DNA from 3 places in the Janthinobacterium sp. JF4 genome. Region 1 is predicted to be linked to each of the others. Evidence: predicted binding sites of a transcription regulator. Region 1 holds the regulator's gene; each other region holds the start of a gene.
What was found. Region 1 encodes sigma-54, which starts transcription at its own class of promoters, with help from an activator protein. Its sites were predicted from a motif close to TGGCANGNAANCTGCTTT; they were not measured.

Region 1 (2,265 bases):
CATCTCCAGCGACAGGGAATTGAAGGCTTTCGGACGGTCGAGCACGATATGCCCGGTACGGTGTCGGATGGAGGTCTGGACGAAGTCGCTCATGGCAAAATGAAAAGAAGTAAGAGTGGAGGACATTCTAGCGCCTGCGCGGGGAAGATTGCGTTCAACAGGTCCAGGCGCAAAAAAGGGCGCAATGTGCGCCCTTAGTTGATCACAACTGCTGGAAGCGGGTGGCCTTAGACGGCGACGACGGCGTCTTCCTCTGAGTTGTCTGGCAGATGCTTGATCGCCTCTTTACCGTGCCCTTGCACTTTGGTTTTGTACTTCATCACTTGCCTATCGAGCTTGTCGATCAGGGTATCGATGGCGGCATACAGGTCGTGCGCCAAGCTTTCCACATAGACAGTTTTGCCACTCAGGCGCAGGTTGACTTCGGCCTTTTGACGTTTTTCTTTCTCTTTGAGGTTATCCACGGTCAGAATCACGGCAATATCGATGACTTGATCGAAATGACGTTTCACGCGCTCCAGCTTCGTTTGTACGTATTCACGGATGGCTGGTGTCACTTCGAGATGATGTCCGCTGATGGTGAGATTCATACACACTCCTAAAGATGATCGGGTTCGTGCGGTCCATCCTATCCGGCCCGCAGAGGAACCGAAAAAAACTTACAAACACTTACGCAGGCTCACTGGCGGAATTTTCAATGCTTCCCGGTATTTGGCAACAGTACGTCGCGCAATCACCATGCCTTGTTCCCCCAGCATGTCCGCAATCTTACTGTCGGATAAAGGATTTTTAGGGTCTTCTGCTCCTGTCAGTTGCACGATCAATGCCCGTATCGCCGTCGATGACGCTTCGCCCCCCGCTTCGGTGGCGACGTGGCTACCAAAGAAATATTTCAACTCGAACATGCCGTGCGGGGTCAGCATGTACTTTTGAGTTGTTACCCGCGAGATAGTACTCTCGTGTAAACCCAGTGTATCAGCTATTTCACGGAGCACAAGGGGGCGCATGGCAACGGCCCCATGCGAGAAAAAGTTCTTTTGTCTTTCTACTATCGCCTGCGCCACGCGCAGGATCGTGTCGAAGCGCTGGCGCATATTCTTGATCAGCCACTTGGCTTCCTGCAACTGTGCGCCCATCGCGCCCTCGCCCTTGCCCTGCTTGAGCAAGTTGGCGTACATGGCGTTGACGCGCAGGCGCGGCATGACGTCGTTGTTCAGGGTGACTTGCCAGCCGTTGCGCGCGCGCTTGACGACGACGTCGGGCACCACGTAATCGGACACGTCCGAGGCGAACACGGCGCCCGGATGCGGGTTGCATTGGCGAATCACCGTCTGCGCTTCGCGCAAGTCTTCATCGTCGCAGTCGAGGGCTTTTTTCAGCTTGTTGAAGTCGCGCTGGGCAAACCAGGCCAGGTGCTTTTCCACGATGACGAGGGCCATGCGGCGCGTCACCATGGCGATGTGCGGCAAGCGCTTGATTTGCAGCGCCAGACATTCGGACGCATTGCGCGCGCCCACGCCCGGGGGATCGAAACTTTGCAAGAGAGACAAAGCCGTGCGCATCTCGTCGGCGTCGATTTCCAGCTCTTCCGGCAGGCGCGCCAGGATGTCGTCGAGCGACTCTTCCAGGTAGCCATTGTCGTCGAGCGCGTCGATGATCAGCTCGACCAGCGCGCGGTCGCGCAATTCGAGCACCGTCACGCGCATCTGCTCCATCAGGTGTTCGCGCAGGGTGCAGTGATGGGCCTCCAATTGCGGGCGCGAATCTTCGTCGTCGGGCGCCTTGCCCCGGCTCGCCTCGCTCCAGTCGCTGTCGCCGCCGTCCGCGGCGGCCGGGCCCTCGCCCGCCTCGCCGTCAAAGGTTTCCGCTTCGGCCGGCGCCGCAGGCGCCTCCTGGCTTGGCGGCTGGGGCGGCGCTTCGGCCGGCGCGGCCGTGGAACTCAAGGCGCCGTCGGACAGCAGGCGCAGCGAACGGTCGAGCGGATCGTCCAGGCGTTCGAGCAAGGGATTGTCCGTCAGCAATTGCTCTAGTTCCTGGTGCAATTCCAGGGTAGACAATTGCAACAGGCGTATCGATTGCTGCAACTGCGGCGTCAGTGCCAGGTGCTGCGAAGTGCGCAGCTGCAATGATTGTTTCATTGGCTTACATACGGAAGTGTTCGCCCAGATAGACCCGGCGTACCGACTCGTTCGCGATGATGTCGTCGGGGCGTCCCGACGCCAGCACCGAGCCCTGGTTGATGATGTAGGCACGGTCGCAAATACC
Region 2 (2,265 bases), on a different contig from region 1:
CGTAGACCTTGCGCTCGCCCGCCAGCGCCACCAGCTCCACCGTGCGCTGCTGGCCCGGCTCGAAGCGCACGGCCGTGCCGGCCGTGATATTGAGGCGCATGCCGTAGGCGCGCCAGCGCTCGAAGGTCAGCGCCGGGTTGACTTCAAAAAAGTGGAAGTGCGAACCGACCTGGATCGGCCGGTCGCCGCGGTTGGCCACCACCACGGTGGCCGTGGCGCGCCCCGCATTCAAGCTGATTTCGCCTTCTTCCAATGTGTATTCGCCTGGGGTCATGACCGGCTCCTGTAAATGTCGCTTGGTTGATTACGGTATCGGGTGGTGCACGGTCACCAGCTTGCTGCCGTCGGGGAAGGTCGCCTCCACCTGGATATCGGGGATCATCTCGGCGATGCCGTCCATGACGTCGGCGCGCGAGAGTATCTTCGTGCCGTCCGACATCAGCTGCGCCACCGACTTGCCATCGCGCGCGCCTTCCATGATGGCGGCGCTGATCAGGGCCACCGCTTCGGGATAATTCAATTTCAAGCCGCGCGCCAGGCGCCGTTCGGCCAGCAGTGCGGCCGTAAAGATGAGCAGCTTGTCTTTTTCGCGGGGAGTCAGGTCCATGTTTTTCCTTGCGCTTCTTTCCTGATTAAGTGTTCCAGATGCGGGGCACGACGGCGTCGCGCCCCAGCATGGCGGGGCGCAGCAACTGCCAGGCGGCCAGCATGATGCGGCGCGCCGCCTCGCTGTCGCCGCACAGCAGGCGCACCACTACCAGTGCTTTCATGTGCGTGGCGCCAAATGCGGCGCCGGCCGGCACGGCGATCTCGCGCACGGCGGCCAGCACGGCGGCGGATACGGGTGTGCCGACGGCGATCAGGGTGGCGCATACCGTGTGCCCCCCCAAGCCCAGCGGGCTGGCCATCAGGGCGCCGCCGGCGGCCAGCACGCCCTGCTCCCACCACAGCAGCTTGCCGCCGCGGCGGATCTGCACCTGCTGGCGGATGCTGCCCGTGTTGAACATTTCGCCCGAGGCGCTGCGCCCCAGACAGACGATGTCGCAGCCGATATAGCTGGCGTCCGCCGCCAGTTCCACCTCGTGGCGCAGGCGCACGCAAGCCTGGTCGAAGAAAATGCTCTCCTGCGGCAGCCACTCGATGGCCGCGCCCCGGCCCGCGCGCAGCATGAGGTGCTGGCCCGAGACGTGGCCGTTGGCGCGGTACCATTTGGCGGCGCCCGGCGACGTGAGCAAGGCGTGCGCGCCCTCGCCCACCGTCGCGTCGACGGCCAGCTGGTCGCCGCCCACCACGCCGCCTGGCGGATGGATGATGATGGCGTGACAGACGCCATCGCCTTCCGGATACAGGGGCTTTTGCACGCGCAAAGGGCCGCTGTGCGTGCGCTCGACGAGGCGGCTGACGCCATCATGCAGCGCAAAGCCCAGGCGCAGGTGCGCCTGCCAGGCGCCGTGCGCGCTGGTGTCGAAAGACATGACTGGATGGGTACTGTCTGGCATGCGGGGCAATCGCGTAAATAGCGATTACCTAAGCAGGATATATGCCAGCATCAGGGGATGGAAAAGTGAGAATCGTGCACCGCGCCGCAGCGGACGCACCGGCATGGTGCATCCGCTGCGGCGCGGCGCTCACGCCAGGGGCAACGTGCGCCGTTCGCGCAGCAGCGCCGTGAATGGGTCGGCCGCCAGGGGACGGCTGAAATAATAGCCCTGCATTTCGTCGCAGCCGTGTTCCGTCAGGAAGGCCACCTGCTCGCGCGTTTCCACGCCTTCGGCGATGACGCGCATGTCCAGGTTGTGCGCCAGCGAGATGACGGAACGGGCGATGGCTGCGTCGCTGCTGCTGGTGGTGACGTCGTCGACGAAGGATTTGTCGATCTTCAGCACGTCGATGGGAAAGCGTTTCAGGTAGCCCAGACTGGAATAGCCGGTGCCGAAGTCGTCGAGCGAAATGCCCACGCCGATATCCTTCAGGCGCGTCAGCGCCGCCACCGCCTTGTCCGGATCGCCCATCACCGTGCTTTCCGTGATCTCGATCCCCAGGCAGGCGGGCGCGATGCCGTACTTGCGCAAGGTCGCCTCGACGAAAGGCACCGTGCGGTCCTGTGCGAACTGTTTGCCGGACAGGTTGACGGCCACCTTGATGCTGCCCAGGCCCGCATCGTGCCAGACGCGGATTTGCGCACAGACGCTTTCCAGCACCCATTCGCCGATGGCCGTGATCGAGCCGTATTCCTCGGCCAGCGCGATGAACAGGCCGGGCGGC
Region 3 (2,265 bases), 240 kb from region 1:
CGGCGCTGACGGTCAAGCATATGGACTGGTATGAAGTGACCGAGTCGCGGGGACATATCGTCGATGGCAAGGTGGCGCACTTCCAGGTCACGCTCAAGGTCGGCTTCCGGCTCGAATAAAGGGATCGAGTAAGGCAGGGCGGCGCATTCAGCGCCGCCCTGCTACTGCCCGGCTCTCCAGCCACTCCCGGCCGCCGGCCTCCAGCGCGCTCTGAATGACCTTTTCCGGCAAGCTGTAGACGGTCGCCCAGCTGGCCCGGCCATCCTGCGTGTTGGCGGGAAAGCTGTGCGTCTCGATCGGCCAGTGGTATTTGCGTTTCAATGCCTTGACGATGGCGGCCAGCGAGACGCGGCCTTGCAGCGGTTCGGCGCCGGACTGGTCGCGGTTCGACAGCAGCACGGCCAGGACCTGGCCGCGGCCCGTGCGCGCGCCGGGGAAGGTGGGGGTTTTGTTTGCCATGGCCTATTTTACCGGGCAATGTCGGACGAGATGCGATGTGCCGCACCTTTGATCTGGCGCAAGCGCCGCAGCGGTTTTGCGGCCACGATGGGTATTTCGCCAGGCGTGCCGGCGCCCCTCTGGCAGCCTGGGCCACTCATCACGGGGCACAGGAGCCTATCATGCACAGCCTGAACATCCATGCCATGCAATGGCAACCCGTCGCCGATATTTCCGCCGTCGATCCGCTGCTGCCCGAGGATCTGGCCTGCTTTCACGCACTGCGCGACGTGCTGCAACGCTATGGCGCACTCGACCGCTTCGGCATTTCCCTGATCCACCGCCATTTCGACATCGCCGACGACGAGGAGCTGATGGAATACACGGATGCGGAAGCACGCACCCTGACGGTAAAACCTGTCAAGAAAAGCGACATCGACTGGCAGCACACGACGATTACCAACTGGAAATTGACGGAAGGCGAGGAAGTGGCGCGCATCGGTTGCGGCTGCGCGCGCAATTCGGGTGGCCACCTGGGCTATCACCGCGGCACCTGAGGCTGTCGGGCGCCACCCGCCAAGCAGCGTCGGCCTTTCTTACACTTCGCCCTATCCAGCCCAGTCCGCTTTGCACAAGTCGTTGATTCAATTTGTTTTTTTTGTGTGGCATGCAAACTGCTTATCCCTGTCTACAAGATGAATCCAGGCAAGTCACTCTGGATTCTTTGTCCCCGGTTTTTCCGAGACTGACCACGATAAGAGGCTGCGATGAACGTCGATCACACACGAAGCAAGACCCTGGGCTGGCTGGGCGCACTGGCGGCGGCCAGCCTGCTGGCCAGCGGCCAGGCGCAGGCCGGCGCGTACGGCCTGGCCGTCAACGAGTTGAACAATTTCCGCATCAGCACCAGTGCCGGTAGCTTGTCGCTGGCCGGCGCCAACCGCAATGCCAGCGATAGCGCGTTTTTCGAAGGCGGCGTCGCCGTCAATCCGCGCGCCGTCAATACGGGCCCGGCCGCCAACGCGGACGTATTGCAAGTATGTTCGGGCGGCGGCTGCAGCGGCTTGCCGCAAAATCACTACGCTCCCAGCCCCAGTTCCACCCTGGAGTTTGCCCGCGGCGATGCGCATGCCTTCGGCAACATGATCAATGGCGGCGCCACCGTGCAAGCCGTGGCGGAAGCACAGCGCAACACGGTCGGCGCCGCCACGGCCACGGCCGGCGACACCCTCACCGGCTCCGTCAACCTGACCCTGTCGAGCGCCGGTTTCATCACCTTCAGCTTCTTGGGACGGCGCGACCTGCGCACCAGCGTAACGACCATGGGCGACAAGTCGAACGTGTCGATCATGGATATCTTCAATATCTCCTGCAACAGCGCCAGCCCCGCCGGCTGCCTGTCGAACGCGAATGCCGATGGCGTGATCTTCCAGTTCGCGCCCGATGGCGATGCCAACAATGGCAGCGACGTCAATGGCAACCATACGGTTGGCAGCCTCGACCCGTTCAGCCTGAACATGACGGCCGGCACCAATGACCCGGCCACCGGACGCGCCTTCACGAATGGCTTTGCGATGTTTTCCCTGACCTCGAATTTCGCCCTGCCCGCCGGCAGCTATACCTTGAACTTTTCCAAGTCCACGCGCACCGACATCGTCGTCATCGATCCTCTGGCCGTGCCGGAACCAGGCACCCTGTTCCTGCTGGGCATGGGACTGGCGGCCCTAGCTTTTACGCGCCGCCGCCAGCCGAAATAATCAACCGTATGAAAAATACGCGGCGCCCGCAAAGGCGCCGCGTGTTTTTCATGCAGGCAGAAATGTTTTA

Region 2: a site for sigma-54 is predicted at 1,529-1,546, ahead of AC54AF_RS22540 (urease accessory protein UreD). Genes of this name have one in related genera too.
Region 3: a site for sigma-54 is predicted at 1,102-1,119, ahead of AC54AF_RS03365 (EDSAP-1 family PEP-CTERM protein). Genes of this name have one in related genera too.

Annotation. Positions count from the first base shown of each region.
Region 1 is NZ_JCAQAV010000002.1:98,563-100,827, forward strand. It holds gene AC54AF_RS02245 (enoyl-CoA hydratase/isomerase family protein) at 1-93, opposite strand, end outside; gene hpf (ribosome hibernation-promoting factor, HPF/YfiA family) at 228-590, opposite strand; gene AC54AF_RS02255 (RNA polymerase factor sigma-54) at 660-2,138, opposite strand; gene lptB (LPS export ABC transporter ATP-binding protein) at 2,143-2,265, opposite strand, start outside.
Region 2 is NZ_JCAQAV010000041.1:11,175-13,439, forward strand. It holds gene AC54AF_RS22530 (urease subunit beta) at 1-274, opposite strand, end outside; gene AC54AF_RS22535 (urease subunit gamma) at 305-607, opposite strand; gene AC54AF_RS22540 (urease accessory protein UreD) at 633-1,475, opposite strand; gene AC54AF_RS22545 (EAL domain-containing response regulator) at 1,629-2,265, opposite strand, start outside.
Region 3 is NZ_JCAQAV010000002.1:339,167-341,431, forward strand. It holds gene AC54AF_RS03350 (dodecin) at 1-119, shown strand, start outside; gene AC54AF_RS03355 (hypothetical protein) at 148-459, opposite strand; gene AC54AF_RS03360 (hypothetical protein) at 621-995, shown strand; gene AC54AF_RS03365 (EDSAP-1 family PEP-CTERM protein) at 1,206-2,195, shown strand; gene AC54AF_RS03370 (LytR C-terminal domain-containing protein) at 2,263-2,265, opposite strand, start outside.